One region of the Clostridium sp. CTA-19 genome, then DNA from elsewhere that is predicted to be linked to it. Evidence: riboswitches for the same ligand, from Rfam matches in the RefSeq annotation. Region 1 holds a riboswitch; each other region holds the start of a gene.
The links. A riboswitch is a leader RNA that binds a small molecule or an ion and turns the genes downstream of it on or off. The one in region 1 is predicted to bind cobalamin.
Positions count from the first base shown of each region.

Region 2: it holds a riboswitch for cobalamin, as region 1 does, so the genes downstream of both, ACYUE0_RS15710 (ABC transporter substrate-binding protein) here and ACYUE0_RS13945 (ABC transporter substrate-binding protein) in region 1, are expected to answer to the same signal.
Region 3: it holds a riboswitch for cobalamin, as region 1 does, so the genes downstream of both, ACYUE0_RS01965 (DUF4430 domain-containing protein) here and ACYUE0_RS13945 (ABC transporter substrate-binding protein) in region 1, are expected to answer to the same signal.

Region 1 is NZ_BAAABH010000029.1:1,187-7,206, forward strand. It holds gene ACYUE0_RS13935 (ABC transporter ATP-binding protein) at 1-126, opposite strand, end outside; gene ACYUE0_RS13940 (FecCD family ABC transporter permease) at 133-1,212, opposite strand; gene ACYUE0_RS13945 (ABC transporter substrate-binding protein) at 1,220-2,275, opposite strand; cobalamin riboswitch at 2,386-2,540, opposite strand; gene ACYUE0_RS13950 (GntR family transcriptional regulator) at 3,202-3,573, shown strand; gene ACYUE0_RS13955 (ABC transporter ATP-binding protein) at 3,588-4,457, shown strand; gene ACYUE0_RS13960 (ABC-2 transporter permease) at 4,494-5,138, shown strand; gene ACYUE0_RS13965 (ABC-2 transporter permease) at 5,151-5,828, shown strand; gene ACYUE0_RS13970 (GntR family transcriptional regulator) at 5,847-6,020, shown strand, end outside.
Region 2 is NZ_BAAABH010000039.1:11,057-17,076, reverse strand. It holds gene ACYUE0_RS15730 (MarR family winged helix-turn-helix transcriptional regulator) at 337-792, shown strand; gene ACYUE0_RS15725 (Dph6-related ATP pyrophosphatase) at 925-1,572, opposite strand; gene ACYUE0_RS15720 (ABC transporter ATP-binding protein) at 1,583-2,338, opposite strand; gene ACYUE0_RS15715 (FecCD family ABC transporter permease) at 2,343-3,365, opposite strand; gene ACYUE0_RS15710 (ABC transporter substrate-binding protein) at 3,355-4,269, opposite strand; cobalamin riboswitch at 4,424-4,597, opposite strand; gene ACYUE0_RS15705 (phosphotransferase) at 4,794-5,615, shown strand; gene ACYUE0_RS15700 (DMT family transporter) at 5,643-6,020, opposite strand, start outside.
Region 3 is NZ_BAAABH010000002.1:164,613-170,632, reverse strand. It holds gene ACYUE0_RS01975 (ABC transporter permease subunit) at 1-493, shown strand, start outside; gene ACYUE0_RS01970 (exodeoxyribonuclease III) at 690-1,445, shown strand; cobalamin riboswitch at 1,931-2,118, shown strand; gene ACYUE0_RS01965 (DUF4430 domain-containing protein) at 2,259-3,047, shown strand; gene ACYUE0_RS01960 (cell wall-binding repeat-containing protein) at 3,102-6,020, shown strand, end outside.

The DNA.
Region 1 (6,020 bases):
AGATTTACCACTTCCATTTGGACCTATTAATCCAACAAACTCACCATTTTTTACAGTTAAAGAGACATTATTTACAATAGTTTTATTACCAAAAGCAACATTTAAATCTTTAATATCTAAATTCATAATAAGCTACCTTTCTCCAAATCCGTAAGCACGTGTTATCATAATATAAATAAAAAATGGTGCACCTAAAAGTGAAGTAATTATGCCAATAGGCATTTCCATATTTTTCAGTATTATACGGGATAGCACATCTGCCCAAACTAAGAATATAGCACCTAGAAGTACAGTAGTTGGTAAAAGTTTCTTATGGTCTGAACCAACTAAACTACGGGTAATATGAGGAATAACTAATCCTACAAAACCTATCATTCCACAACATGAAACAAGAACCCCTGATAAAATTGAAACGCTAATTAAATAAAACTTTCTATATTTATTTAAATCTATACCTAAAGTTATAGCAGTTTCATCACCTAAAAGCATTACATCCATAACCCTAGATTGTATAATAAAGATTATAATAAAAAATACAACTACGATTGTAGGTATCAATAAGTTTGTCCATTTAGCACCAGTTAAAGAACCCATACTCCAATATGAAAGTGAGTGAAGGGCACTGTTATCGTTTGTAAGATAAATCATAAAACTTGATAAGGCAGAACATATTAAGTTAACTACCATACCAGAAAGAACTAATTTTACAGATGTAGCTCTTCCACCTAAATTAGAAAGTTTAAAGACTACTATTGAGGCGAGTAAAGCTCCTATAAAAGCCCAAAAGGTTACACCTGTATTTTGTAAAACTCCAGTAAATAATGTGGAGGCACCAATTAATATTGAAAAAGTAGCACCTAGTGTGGCTCCGGAGGAAATCCCTAAAAGATAAGGATCAGCTAATGGATTTTGCACTGTAGCTTGCATAACCGTTCCACCAAGAGATAATCCTAACCCAGTTATTACACCAAGAAAAACTCGTGGCAATCGTATTTGCCAAACTATATCAATAGATGCCTGTGGAATTGACTTTCCTTTTAAACTTGTACCAAAAAGTTTATTTAAAATTATACTATAAACATCAGTGGCAGGAAGTTTTACAGAACCTATAGACACTGCTAAAACTATAGATACTAATAAAAGCAACATTAAAGCAATAACTATTAAATAATTATATTTACTTAGTATATTTGAAAAGTTTTTATTTTTCATAAATCACCTATTTATATAATTCAGGATATAATTCTTTAGAGTAGCGTTCAATAGCATCTACTACACGAATTCCACCGGCCCAAGTTTCAGCAAGCCCAGTAACAACTATTGCATTATTTTTAACGGCAGTTACATTTTTCAAGGCCTCATTAGAAGTGAAAATTTTAGCAATTTCAGGATCGTGAATATCTTTTCCATCGCCATCATGGATAAGAAGAATAGTGTCAGGATTTAAACTAACTATATTTTCTAAACTTACAGTTCCAGATTCTTCACCTAAATTTTCTAATCCAGCTTTTAAAGCCATATCACTTACAAGATCATTTTTGCCATATAATCTAAAATCACCTTTTTCTTCAGATTCTAAAATTAATGTTGTTTTTTTCTTGTCAATAGAATTTGTTTTTTCTTCTATTTTAGTTAATCTATCTTTATTGTCTTGGATATATTTATCTGTTTTATCCTTTATATTAAATATAGTTCCTAAGTCATCAATATCTTTAAATAAATTTTCAACAGTATAATTTCCAACGGATTTAACGGTATTACGCTGAGCAAATGTATTAGTACCTCTGCCTATCCATTCGCTTACATCACCAAGTGTTTTATCGGCAAAGACACTTTTCCATCCAAATATAAAATCTGGATTTAAAGATAAAACTTGCTCTTTAGTAGGATATTTTTCAGATACAACTGGAATTTTTGCATATTTGTCTTTAACTTTTTCTGATATAGGGTTGTCCAAATAGCATGTACCAACTAGCTTATCTTCTAATCCTAAGTCTAGCATCAATTCAGTTGTAGTTTGGTTAGTTGTTAAAACTCTTTCTGGTGCCTTATCAAAAGTAATTTCAATTTCTTCGTTATTCACATTATAATTTTTTATAGTTACAGGATAGCTTGAATTTTTATTTTCCTTGGTAGAACTGTTTTCAGTAGATACACTATTTGTATTAGTAGATTTATTATTACTAGAACAACCCATAAATGAAACTGTCATAGCAATGCAAAGTGTAGTACATAAAGTTTTCATAATTGTTTTTTTTATATTTTTTGATCTCATAAATAAAACTCCTTTAATTTTTTATAAATAAAAAAACCTATTTAACCTTAAGTGGCTAAATAGGTATAAGTACAAACTTATATAAACACTATCCCCATCTCTCGTAGGTTATTGTAGTGAAAAAATAGGCAGGTATTCTGGCTAAAGATTATTGATATAGAAAAAATAATCTTTTACAGTGGCGGGACCGCGTGGGATTTGCACCCAACTTCCCCTTTTATATAAAAGTGACTTTACTTTTATAACCTATTCTAAAAGTAAGTTAAATTGAATTTAACTTAAAATTTTATTGAATTATCATTGAAAAGCTTATCATAAATTAAAAAATATGTCAAATAATTTTGAAATGATTAATTTTTATAACTAATTGTTCAAATATATAGTGTTCCAAGTTAATTTTTAAACTTATTCAGTTATCAAGTGAGAAAACTCAAATTAATATTTTATCAATAACTAACAGATTATTTCAGTTAAAAGTTAATAGTGAACAGTTAAATAGTTGTGGTGATTATTACTAACTATGTTCCTAATAATACTAAACGTACTTTTTTAGAATCAGCTTTGATTGCTTTAGGTTTTATTTATATTTTTTCTTAACTGATAACAAAAATTTGATGTATAAATTTAAATATTTTTATAGAAGATAATTATAATTACAAAAAATTAATTTAAATTTTTATTGACAAGGTGTGTATATAGAGTATATACTGTGTATATAGGATATATACAAATTGAAAATAAAATTTATAAAGGAAATAGGATTTATGAAAATTATGTTTATAATTATAATGTTTTGTATAGCTATAGTTTTGGAGCATTTAATTTTCTTTAAAAAACGAGAAAAGATAGAAAAATAATTTTTTTTACTACAACTGTATATAGTGGGTATACTCACTATATAAATAATGTTGAAGAAGAGGGGTATTATGAATATTGTAATTGATAATTCTTCTGGAAAGCCAATATATTCACAAATAGAAGAACAAATTAAAAAATCAATATTTGAAGATAAACTTATATTAGATGATATATTACCATCTATAAGAGCACTGTCACAGGAATTAAAAATAAGTGTAATAACGACTAAAAGGGCTTATGAAGAATTAGAAAAGCAAGGATTTGTTTATACAGTTCCAGGAAAGGGAACTTTTATCTCAAATAAGGATAAAGAATTTATAAAATATACTATAATGGATAATGTTAAAAAATATCTTTTAAAGGGCATAAATGAAGGGAAAAAAATAGATTTATCCTTAGATAATATGAAAGAAAAATTAGAAATTATATATAAGTATTAAAGGAGTTGAGGAGTATGAAAAATGTTTTGGAGATAAAAAATATAACAAAAACCTATAAAAATTTTAAATTAGATGATGTATCTTTTAATTTAGAAAAAGGATATATAATGGGATTTATAGGTGAAAATGGAGCAGGTAAAACTACAACAATAAAATTAATAATGAATTTATTAAAAAGAGATAGTGGAGAAATTAAGATATTTGGAAAAGATAATGTTAAGTATTCTAAAGAAATAAAAGAAAAAATTGGTTTTGTATATGATGATTGTTTTTATTATGAAAAATTATCTATAAAGAAAAATGCTAAAATAATTTCTAACTTTTATAAGCAGTGGAGTTTTGAAACTTTTAGCAAATATTTAAAGATATTTGGATTAAATGAAGATCAAAAAGTAAAAGAACTTTCAAAGGGTATGAAAATGAAATTTGCAATTGCTATAGCACTTAGTCACAATGCTGAGTTTTTAATAATGGATGAACCAACTGCAGGTCTTGATCCAATTGTTAGAGAAGAACTTTTAGATATATTTCAAAAGGTAATTCAAAATGAAGATATAGCTATTTTAATATCAACACATATAACATCAGACCTTGAAAGAATATCTGATTATATAACTTATATTAATAAAGGAAAAATAGAATTTTCTAAACCTACAATTGATGTATTGGAAGAATATCGAATTGTAAAAGGTGATAAAAGTTTATTAAATGATGAAAATAGAAAAGCATTTATATCAATAAATATAACGAGTTTTGGATTTGAGGCTTTAACTAATAATGTATCAAAAATAAATGCTATATTTAAAGATAGTGTGATTTTGGAAAAGCCAACATTAGAAGATATTATGGTATTTAAAAGCAGAGAAGCAGTTGGAAATATATAACAACGAATTTAAAGATGTAATGGGGAGAGGATTAAGATGTTAAATGTAATAAAAAGAGAGCTGAAAATACAGCTTTTATCATTAAAAGGTTCACAATTTATAATGTTATTAATTGGTATGGCAGTAATAGCTATGACTCAAGGACAAGATTTTATAAATTATCTTATTATGGTTTTGGTAATAGGAGGACTTGGATATACAGAACTTGAAAGTAGAGACGGCGTTTATAAGTCTACACTTAGTTATCCTTGTACAAGGAAAGATTATGTTTTAGGCAAATTTATAGCTTCAATATTAGTGGCAATGATAGGATGTATATTAGCAATAGTATTAAATGAGATTTTATTGATAGCAATTCCTACAAAGTTTATAGGAGTAAATATACATTCATTAAAATCAATATTGCTTTATTCATTATTAATTATATCAATGTATTATTTGGCATATTTTTCATTAGGAATTAAAGCGGCTAAGATAAGTTATTATGTAGCGTTTATAGTTTTTATGATGGGATTTATGTTTATAAATAATATTTTCAAGTTTAAATTAGAGGGTAATATAGTAAAATTACTTTCTAATACAAGCATTCAATTTAATATAATACTTGTTATAGCAGTGTTAGCTATAACTGGGATATTAGCTACTTTATCTGTTGTAATATATGAAAAAAGAGATCTATAGGAGGTATAATATATGAATGCATTGCTTAAAAAAGATATAATAACTAGCAAAAATCCATTAATTATAATGAATTTACTTGTAGGATGCGTTATGGTAGTTTTAACGCTAATTGGTGCTAAAGCACCAGTTTATTTCCCAATATATATATTTGCAACTTTATTTATACCAATAATATTAAATAAATTTACAGCAACAGAAGAGACACGTAAATATTATGATATGTTAATAAATAGTTTTCCTGTTGATAGAAAAGATGTAGTAGTAAGCAAATATACTTTTTACTTATTAGTGTATTTTATAACATCAATATTTCTATTGTCTATAATTTTTATTTTGGGAAAAATAAGTGGTGAAGATTTAAAGATGTTGTTGTTTTCTCAATCATTCTCATTTTTATATTATGTAGTGATCATATGTGTTCCAAACTATATTTTTTATAAAGCTAGTTATGATGTGGCAGTAAAATATAGTGGATTTACACTATTAGGAATAATATATTTACCAATGTTAGTGCTTTTTTTAGCAGAAAAAATATTTCCAGCGGCTTCAAAAAAAGTTGTAGGTTTCTTTATGAAAAGCATAGAAAATGGATTTTTAATAATACCATTAATATTTTTAATAGGGCTAGTGATTTATGGGATAATAACAACTTTATCAATAAAGGGATATTGTAATAAAGATTTATCATAAACAGTTAGGAGGAGGAAGATGAATATAATAATAAACAATTCCTCAGGAGAGCCAATATACTCTCAAATAGAAAAACAGATAAAAGATGATATACTTATGAATAAATTATCTGCAAACGAACCATTGCCTTCAATAAGAGCTTTAGCTAAGGATTTGAGAATAAGTGTAATAACAACTAAAAGAGCTTATGAA
Region 2 (6,020 bases), on a different contig from region 1:
TTCTTATATGTAATTTAAAACTTACTAATTATAAATATAAGTTCATTTTCAAATAATAGCTTAATTATAACTAATAAAATTTTATTATTTGTCACCACCTTTATAGTATTGATTATTTTATAATTATTATTTATATCTATGATTTTTTTTAATTTTGGTATATAATAATTATAGTTTTTAATAGTTGTGTTTTTTAATAGTTATATTTTTTAACTATTATTTTCTAAGTATATATCTCATAAAAAAGAAAGTCAATAAATTTTTTATATTTTTTCGATTGTATAAATATGTAAAATTAATTAAAATAGGGTATAATGTTAAAGGGAGGAATTTTTAATGAATAATAATAAAAATCTAAAATTAATTGCTAAGGATTTTTTAACTATAGTACCATTATTTCAAAAAAAACTTGTAAAAAGAAATTGTAACTTTTCTCAAGATAATCTTAATCATTCTCATTTTCAAGTAATGGCTACTTTAAAATTCTATGGTAAGCAGCCTATTTCTGAGGCTAGTAAAAGACTTTTTATATCTATGCCTAATATGACTAAACTTCTAAATAAGCTTATTGAAAAAGAAATGGTTGTTAGACTTCCTGATGATAAAGATAGACGAATAATCAATATAGAATTAACACCAAAAGGTGAAAAATATCTTGATGAAAAATATAATGAAGTATTAGATACTTTAACAAGTAAATTTTCTACATTATCAGAAGATCAAATAGACAAGTTAGCATTATCTATACATAATTTAAAGGAAGTTCTTACAGCAATAAGTTCTGAGGATTAATTTAAGCTTATACTTTACAACTAAATTATAATAAAAAAATTGCAGAGTTCATTTTATAATCTTTTATCTTATAAAATGAATTCTGCAATTTTTTATTTAATTCAATATAATTCCGAACTTGTCAATAACATGTTATCTTATATCTAAATAACCATATCCATTATTTGTTATATTTCCGTTTGTAGTAAATTCTATAGGGAATTTAAAAAGTGGTCCATCAAAAACAAAAGTGTGGTATTCTCCGTTTTCTCCACAAGAATCAGCGCCTGTACTTTTTATTTTCCCAACCAAATCTTTAGTTAAGACTTTTCCTAAATAATCCTCATCTAAATATTCTAATTTAACATTCTTCAAAACTGCTTTAAACCCAGTTTCTATAAATTCATAGGTTATTTCTTCCCTATTACCTTGCCATAATGGAAAAATAGCTTCTATACCAACTTTTTCACATCTTTCACTACACCACTGTCTATGTTGTTCTATATCTATATCACCAAAAACACAAGCAGTTACGCCTTGTTCTTTTGCCTTCTTTAATGCATTTTCAAAAGTTGCTTCATACTGATTTCCTTTACACTTTACTAACATTAATGGAATATTCATTGATTCCGAAACTTTTTCTAGCATTGGTTCTGGAATTCCATGAAACCAACTTCTATTTAGACTCTCATCAACTGTAACTAATAACCCACTTGGAATATGGCCCTGATTAACCATTTTATAAAGGGCTAATGTACTATCTTTTCCACAACTATATGACATAATAAATTTCTTTTTCATAATGCCTCTCCTACTTCCATTTTTCTAAAGCTTTAACCATAAATTCTTTTATATTCAGTCCATAAACCTCTTTAAGTCTTTCCTCTTCTAACACATCACCGCAACTACCTTTAGCTATAATATGTCCTTCTTTAATCATTATTACTTCTTCGCTAAACATCTGAACTAAATTTAAATCATGTAACACACCTATTACTGTTTTATTCTTTTCTTTAGTCCATTTATTTATATGTCCTAATATTTCTATTTGAGATTTTAAATCTAAGTGATTTGTTGGTTCATCAAGTAAAATTATATCTGGATCCTGGGCAAAAGCTCTTGCTAAATATACCCTTTGCAGTTGGCCACCAGATAGCTCTGTTATCATTTTATCCTTTAAATCTAATAATCCTACATTTTCTATACAGCTTAAAACTAATTCTTCATCATCTTTTGAAAGCTTAGAAAATATCCCATCAAAATGTGCGTATCTTCCTAAAGCTACTGTTTCAAAAACTGTATAAGGAAAATAAATTTCAGATGTCTGTGTCATAAAAGCAATCTTTTTTGCAAGTTCTTTTCGTTTTATTGTCTTTAATTCTTCTCCATCTATATTTATTTCACCTTTATACTCTATAAGATTTGCTATTGCCTTTAACATAGTAGTTTTTCCACATCCATTAGGCCCTACTATCGATAAATTTTGCCCTCTTTTTACTTCTATAGATATATCTTTAACTATATCAAAACCATTGTAACCACAATATAAATTTTTTATTTTCAGCATATTATCACCTATTTCTTTTATTAAAGTATAAATATCCAAAAAACGGCGCTCCTATAAGTGCTGTAATTGCACCTACTGGCAATTCTGATGGTGATACTACTGTTCTTGCAATTAAATCTGTAATTACCATTAATGAACCACCAATCACTATACACATTGGAATTACTATTTTGTGATTAGATCCAAATATTTTTCTTACCATATGTGGTGTTATTAAATCAATAAAACCAATTACACCACTTAACGCCACTGCAGTTCCTGTTAATATTGCAGTAGCTACAAATAATAATTTTTTTACTTTTTCAGTTTCAACACCTACTGATTTTGCCTGTTCTTCTCCAAAACTTAAAATATCCATTTCTCTACAATATCTTAAAACAATTGCCATTCCTATTATAAAAAACGGAATGCCTGCTGTAACATATGACCATCCTTTCATTGCAAAAGAACCCATTTGCCAAAGCGTTATTGTTTTTATATCTTCACTAAAAAATGATGAAATTGTTGTTAAAAGAGCATTTGTAAATAATGAAAATACTATACCTGCTAAAATTATAGTGCTATTTGATAAACCTTTATCTACCTTGCTTGCAAAGGCAATTACTAAAAATACTGTTATTATACCAGATAAAAATCCTATAAACGGTAATGCTAAATTGCCTATAAACGGTATTGAAATATGTAAAACTATGTATATTCCTACACCTAAAGAAGCTCCTGATGAAACCCCCAAAGTATAAGGAGATGCTAATGGATTTTTTAAAACTGATTGAACTACTGCACCACTTACTGCCAATGCTGAACCCACTAAAAATGCTAAAATCACTCTTGGAAGCCTAATAACCCAAATTATTGATACATCTTTAGGCTGTATCCCTGGTTGTAGTGGTATATTAAATAATTTATTTCCAATTATTGAAACAATATCACTTATACCAATATGGGAACTTCCTATAGAAGTTCCCATACAGATTACCAAAAATACTATTGGAACAGCCAATATTAGTAATAATTTTTTATTTTTCATATTTGTCTGGATATATAGCTTTAGCCATTTCTTTTAAAGCTTTTACTATATTTTGGCTTCCACGTGATGATGCGTTTTGATTTATTAAATAAACTTGTTTATTCTTAACTGCATTAACATTTTCCCAACCTGGACGTTTTAAAATTCCTTCTACTGCATTTGGAATATATTCTTCATTTGTTAATATAACATCTGGATTAGCTGAAATTACATTTTCTTCACTAGGTGCAATCCAGCTATTTTCATTAACAAAAATATTTTCTCCACCTACTATTTGAATCATTTCATTTAAGAATGTATTATTTCCAAAACTGTATAATCCTGATGCTGATCCTATTTCAAAATAAACTTTTTTCTTATCTGTAATTGATTCTCCTACTTTTTTTATTTTATCTATTTCACTTTTCATGTCGTCAACAATTTTTTTTCCTTCTTCTTTAGTTCCAGTAAGTTCTGCTAAAAAATTGATGTCTTCATATACTCCATCTACGCTATCACTGCTTGGTAAGTATACAACTGGAATTCCTGATTCTTTTATAACTTTAAATGGATCTTCATTTCCTTCTTTATTATGACCTGAAGCTATTACAATATCTGGTTGTAGTGCTATAATTGCCTCTGCATCAGGGTTTCTAAAATCTATTTTAGTTATATCTTTTTTAATTCCTTCAACATCAGATGAATATGTATCAACCGCTACAAGTTTATCACCTAACCCTAATCCCACTAAAATTTCAGTATTTGATGGCGCTGTAGAAATTATTTTTTCTAATTTTTCTGGCGCTGTGAATTCATTTCCTTCTCTGTCTTTCATAGTTGTAGTTTTGCTTGAACATCCAACCAATAAAACTAAACTCATCATTGCTGATAATAATACCAATAGAATTTTTTTTGATTTATTCATAATTTTTCCTCCAAATCATATATTTATTAATTATTATATATTTATTATTTAAAATAAAAAAAACACACCCGTAGGTATGCCGTAATACACTAAATTATTTTACTCTTTAAATAAAATAACATAACATGTACCCTAATATTCCACCCACAGAGAACTATAGTACAATTAATAGGCAGGTCTCCCGACTTTGCTTCGTCCTCCATTTTACCTTCCCACAGTTTATACTGCAGTGGCTTATAAAACTTCGTCAGCTTCACGGTTACTGGGTCAGTTGAAGATTCTCACTTCATTCCCTATTAAGAAAAACACCTATAATATAATGATAATTTTTATAATTGTAACAATTATTATTATATTATGAACATATATCTATGTCAATGTCTATTTGTTAAGTATTTTTAAGTATTAGTTACAATTATATAATAAATATTCAATAATTTTACATATAAATTTGATATTCTTCTTATTTTTACAATAGTTATATATGTTATAATATGTTTATTAAATTTTGTGTAGGTGATTTAATGATACAAAACGCTAAAAATACTGTTAAACTAACCCGAATTGATGGGTTAAATAATTTAAATTATCTGTTAAGCTATGATGATAAAAGCTATTTTTTGAAATGTAATTTTAAAGATAAAAATAAGAACTTTTCTTATGAATATAAACTTTTAACTTTATTAGACCTTAACCACATATGTCCTAAAGTAATCTATAAAGATACTTGTAGCTACACTATAATAAGCGAGTTCATTTCAAATTCACGTATAGATGAATCTACTTGTACAGACCCAAAGTTTCTTTTAAGTTTATCTAATAAATTAAAAAGTATGCATAACCTAAAATGTGATTATATATATAATCCCTTTAATGAAATAAGAAAAAAACTATCTATACTAAAAAAACTCAATTTTAAATTTTCTAATGAATTTATATTTATAATTAGCAAACTTGACACTATTGAACCTATTTTGTGTAATCATATAAATTATGGTTTATGTCATAATGACTTAAACCCATCAAATATCCTTTATAAAAATGATGAAGTATTTTTAATAGATTTTGAATTTAGTGGCATGTGGGATATTTTTTATGATATTGCAACATTTTGTTGGCTGTTAGACGATAATTCTAGAAAAATATTTTTAATGTCTTATTTTAATAACTTTTCACAGGAATTACATCTTAAATTTAAAAGATATCTTTTTGTAGTTAAACTATGGAATATATGTTGGAGTTATGTAAAATCATTCTCTTCAACATCTGATTATGATTATAAAAAAGGTGGCGATCTTGTTCTTATAGAGCTATATAATGACTTAAAAGACGATAAGTATTTGTAAATACTTATCGTCTTTTATATATGTTTTTTAATTATCACTACATATCTTATTGTCTACCTTGGAGTTGTATAAAATTCCTATTGTAACTACCATGGCACCTAATATTTTATTAATTTCTATTTCTTTATTTATTAAAAAATCAATTATAATACCAGCTACTATCTGACCTATAAATAGCAATAGCATGCTATAAACCACAGGTATTTTGGGTATTATTATGTTAGAAGTATATACTATAACAACACCTATAATACCACCACAAAATACAAACATAGGTATATTTTCAAATTCCACCATAGATAATTCAACATTACTTCCTAAAATTAGAAGCACTACCATAGAACATAATAGTCCTACAATATAATTTATTAAAGTACTTTGTAATACTCCTATTCTTTTTCCTAA
Region 3 (6,020 bases), on a different contig from region 1:
AAACATTGTAGGAACAACTTACGAATCTATTCCCCCATATTTAATAAGGGAATTAAAAGAGTTAGTTATTCCGATAGTAGGAAGTAGTTATTTAATTTCAAATGGAATGTTTTTATTACAAATATTAATACTACAATTTTTAGTTGTAACAGCAACAATAGCATTCTCATTTTTATTTTCAACAATATGCAATGATAGTAATACAGCATTAGTACTTCCTATAATTTTTATAGTGGCTACTCAATGGATTAATATTATAAAATCTGGTCCTGATAAAGGTAATCCAGTTCCACCAGGTGTTTTAAATAAAATATTACCATTTATATTTACTTCCTACCCTGATGAATCTATTATTATATCAGGTAAGATAAATAAACTTTTGGGTATTACTTTTGTAAATTTAAATTTCTCCATAATAGTTTTATTAGGATGGATTAGTATTTGTTATATTATAAGTCATATTGTTTTTATAAAAAAGGATATGACAGCGTAAAACTAATAAAAGCTCCAACTTTATAAGGAAGTTGGAGTTTTATTATAGTATTATAAAATCATATTATTTAAATTTATACGTTTTTAAATCTATAATATGGGTTAAAATATTTTGTAGTAATTCTAAATTATAGTTATAATATGGTATAGACTTATACCATAAGTTTTAAATATATTAAATGAATGGAGCGATAATTATGACAAAGCTTATATCATGGAATGTTAACGGCATTAGAGCTTGTGTGAAAAAGGGATTTTTAGAGTTTTTTAAAGAAATAGATGCAGATATATTTTGTATACAAGAAAGCAAATTACAAGAAGGTCAAATAGATTTAGAGTTAGATGGTTATTATGATTACTGGAATTATGCAGAAAAAAAAGGCTATTCAGGTACAGCTATATTTACAAAAGGAAAACCACTTTCTGTAAATTATGGTTTAGGTATTGAAAAGCATGATAATGAGGGAAGGGTAATAACTTTAGAATTTGAAGAATATTATGTAGTCACTGTTTATACGCCAAATTCTCAAACTGAACTTGCAAGGTTAGATTATAGAATGGAATGGGAAGATGATTTTAGATTATATTTGAAAGAATTAGAAAAAAACAAACCAGTTATCCTTTGTGGAGATTTAAATGTAGCACATAAGGAAATAGATTTAAAAAACCCTAAAACTAATAAAAAAAATGCAGGATTTACTAATGAGGAAAGAGCTAAGTTTACTGAGCTTTTAGAATGTGGTTTTATAGATACATATAGATATTTTAATCCAGATAAAGAAGGAGTTTATTCATGGTGGTCCTATAGATTTAATGCAAGAAAAAATAATGCAGGATGGAGAATAGATTATTTTTGTGTATCTGAAGAGCTAGAGAAAAAATTAGAAAGCGTTAATATTCATACTGAAATATTAGGTTCAGATCATTGTCCAGTAGAACTTGTAATAAAATAACTATAAATAAAAATATAATTTAAAGAATCTGCCTTAAAACTTAAGTATATTTTAAGGCAGGTTCTTTTTATATAAAAATAATTTAAAATTATTGAATAAATTTAAATTGGAGTTTGTTTTCCTATAATTTTTAAAAAGGTATTTTAATATCTCAAATTTTAATTGTTTTTAATATAAAGTAATATTTTATTAGATTTCTTGATAGTAATTTTAGTTTTATAAATACTACATTGTTGTAATACATAGCCATATAAAATCACTTTTTAAAACCTTTTTTATAGTTATAATGTAATAATTATATTCATTATAACTACACGCAATTATTTACAAAAATATGAAATACATTAAATTTGTTACATTAATTTTTGGAATACTAAATAAAAACTTTAATTATTTTATAAAAAAACAAAAACATACAAAATATTCTAAATGTTTAAAATAAATGTTGAAATTGAAAAATATTTGTAATATAATGAGTGTGACAAGTTAATAGAGATGGGATAGGTTCTTTCTTAGCAATAAGAAAGTTAAAATGGAAAGTGGTTAAAGTCCACTACAGCCCAAAGTTACTGTGAAACTGATGAATCCAAAAATACCACTGAGAGATATCTTGGGAAGGTTTGGTAGTAAGATGAAGTTAAGTCAGGAGACATGCCTATACTGGATTGAATCTTTCTTGGGAGAGATAAAATATCATGGATTTGCAAGCATTTATAGAATTGTTGTTTTTATTTTGCTTGTATAAAATATGCTATTTAAGTTCCCAATGGGAACTTTTTTTATTGCAATTTTTTAAAGAGTGGAGGTGATTTAATGAAAAAAAATTATAAAATTTTTCTAGCTATATTGTTAACAGTTTTAATAGCATTTTCCGTTGCTTGGGGATGCGAAAGAGGGAAGATAACTACAACTACAACTGAAACTACTACAAATAAAGTAAAAAAAGATGATAGTAGTAGTAAAAAATCTAAAAAAGAAAATAAAAATGATAGCAAAAAAGGCTCTAAAGAAAAATCAGAAAATAAAAAAGATGATAATAACAAAAATGAAGATAGTGATAAAGAAAATAAACAAAATATTTCGAATGTTAAAAAAAATAACGAGGATTCATCACAAAAGGAAAATGCAAAAAATAATGATGATTCCAATGATAGTAGTAATAATACTTCAGATGTAGAAACTAAAAAGGAAGAAAGTCCTGAGGTTGTAGAGTCTAAACAAGAAGAAGATACCTTTACTATGATAATAGGAAAAGATATAAAGGGTTATACCGGTAAAAGTCCTCAACAAGTAAAAGAGTTAACATTAAAAGTAGAGGACGGTAAAAATGCAATGACGTACCTAAGAGAAAATACGGTTATGCAAGAAAATGGTGGATTTATTTTTGAAATTGATGGAATACACAATTTTTACCCTATACCTGAAAATCAAAAAACTCCAGAACAAAAGGCAAATGGAATTTTAGGAATAGACTGGTTTATATATCTTAATGATAAAAAAACACCAGTAGGGGCAAATGATGTATATGTAAAAAAAGGAGACATACTTTTATTTGATTTTCATGAGTGGGATAAAAGAGAATTTTCACCACCAGAAGATTAAAACACATAACTAACATTAAATAACAAGAATTTTTAATAAGGGGATGAAGGGTTTATGAAAAAGCTTTTTAAGCAAAAGCTTAGTATTTTATTGCTATTTTTTAGCATGTTCATGTTCTTATTACCAGTAAATGCTTCTGCTAAAGTAAATGAAAGCAGAATATATGGTTCAGATAGAATAGAAACTGCTATAAAAATAAGTGAGCAAGGTTGGAAAAGTGGTTCTGATTATGTTTTTATTGCTTATGGGTATGACTTTGCAGATGCATTATCTGTTACCCCTCTTGCTAAAAAATATAACAGTCCTATAATATTATCAAATAAAAATGGCCTTACAGAAAATGCAATTAAGGAATTACAAAGATTAAAACCTAAAAAGGCATTTATTCTAGGTGGTGAAAAAGCCCTTAGTGCTAATATTGAAACGCAGATTAAGAAATGTAATATAACAGAAACAGAAAGAATTTATGGTAGCACTAGATATGAAACTGCACTGAAGGTAAGTGAGAAACTTGGAACAAGTGACACTATATTCATATCTAATGGATTAAGTTATGCTGATGCACTTTCAGTTGCTACTATAGCAGCGCAGAAAGAAAGTCCAATTTTATATACAGAAAAAAATAACATTCCAAGTAAAGTAACAGAGTATATAAAAAAAGCTAACATATCTAAAGCATATTTTGTAGGTGGTACTAATGTAATAGATAATACTGTTATAACAGGCATAAAAAATAGTGAAAGAATAGCTGGAAACGACAGATATTTAACTAATAAAGAAGTATTATCAAAATTTATTAATTACATAAGTTATGAAAATGTCTATTTTGTAAGAGGAAATGATTTTGCAGATGCTCTATCAATTTCTCCAATAGCAGGACTTAAAAAAGCACCTATAATATTAACAAATAATAATTTAAATAGTGATGTAGAAAAAATTATAAATTCTAATATAACCTCTACTAGTAAATTAACTATAATTGGCGGAGAAAAAGTAGTACCTAGTAGTATATTAGATAAAATAGATCCAAATTTTTCTCAAACAAAATTATCAAAAGATAATGAAACTTTTGGAAATGTAGAAACTATTAAAGAAGTAAGAGGCGATATATTAGTAACTGGAAATAATATAACTATAAATAATGTTAAATTAAATGGAAATTTAATATTAGACCCAGGTGAAAAAGGAACTGTAAATATTAAAGGAACTACTTGTAAGAATGTAATTGTAAAATCTGGTGACGTTAATAGTATAAATTTAACTAATGTAAAATCAGATAATCTTGTAGTTGAAAGTAAAAGTAATGTAGCAGTAAAGCTATTTGAAGATTCAACTATAAAAAATACAGAAGTTAAGTCAAATGCAATACTTAAAAATACAAAAGGGGATTTTGGAACTGTAAAAGTTACAGGAACAAAGGACTCAAATTATAATATTGAACTTGAAGGAAAATTTTATAAAGAAGTATTAGTTAATTGCTCATCAAATATAAAGTGCGATGATGTTAAAAATATTAAAATTGATAGCAAAGAAAGTAACTCTAAAGTTACATTAAAAGGTAAAGTAAATGATATTAATATAATTAATTGTTCTAATACAACTTTAGATGGGTCAATATCTAATGTAAAAATAGAAAATTCATCACAACTTACAATAGATAAGAATGCTACTGTTAAAAAAATTGAAGCACTAGATAAAAGTAAAATAACTATAAAAAATGGTGCGAAAGTAAACTTAATAGAAAAAAATAAGAATGTTACTATATCTGGTAATGCGGATAAAATAGTAGACAACAATTCAAATAACGGTTCTGGTGGTAGTGGTTCTTCTGAAAAACCTAAAAATGATGAATTTAAATTAATCATCTCTAATGACGGAAATGAGATATTAAATAAAAATCTTAAAGTAGATTCTAAAAAAACAGCAATGGAATATTTAAAAGAAAATGCTGATATTAAAACTAATAATGGTTTTATAAATGAAATAAATAAAATAAAAAGTAAGCCATTGAAAAATTTAAGTGAATCTGAAAGAAAGCAAGGTTATCTAGGAGCAGATTGGTTTATATATTTAAATGGCAAGAAAACACCTGTAGGGGCAAATGATGTTTTTGTAAAATCCGGTGATAAATTAGAATTAGAATATAGATTTTGGGATTGGCATGATTTAGTAAAACCTGGCGATCCAATGAAATTGACAGTGAACGGAATAAACAAGAATGTAAAAGAAAATGAAGATATAAATATTGTAGTTACGTGTATATATAGACCTGTATATGGAGCTACTATAAAAGTAGATGATAAAGAAGTTTCAACAACTAACATAGATGGTAAAGCTACTATAAAAATATCTTCAGCTGGAAAACATACTATATCTGTTTTAAAAGAAGGGGTAAAAGTTGAAAACCAAATAACGGTGTCATCAAACAATCAAGGTGGTGGAACAACAGAACCACCAAAAGACGGTGATGATAAAGATGATGGTATTAATGAAACTGATAACGAAATTCAATTGTCAAAAGACAATGGAAAATTTGGTGATGAAAGTAAAATTAAAGAAGTAAATAAAGATATAGTAGTAAAAGGTAATAATATAGAAATAAGAAATATCAAATTAAATGGGAATTTAATATTAGATCCAGGTGAAAAAGGAACTGTAAATATTAAAGGAACTACTTGTAAGAATGTAATTGTAAAATCTGGTGACGTTAATAGTATAAATTTAACTAATGTAAAATCAGATAATCTTACAGTGGAAAGTAAAAGTAATGTAGCAGTAAAACTGTTTGAAGACTCAAAGATTAAAGGAACAGAAATCAAATCAAATGCAATACTTAAAAATACAAAAGGAGATTTTGGCGCTGTAAAAATTACAGGCTCAAAAGATTCAAATTATGATATTGCGTTTGAAGGAACCTTTGATAAAGAAATATTAGTTAATTGTCCATCAAAAATAAAATGTGAGGACGTTAAA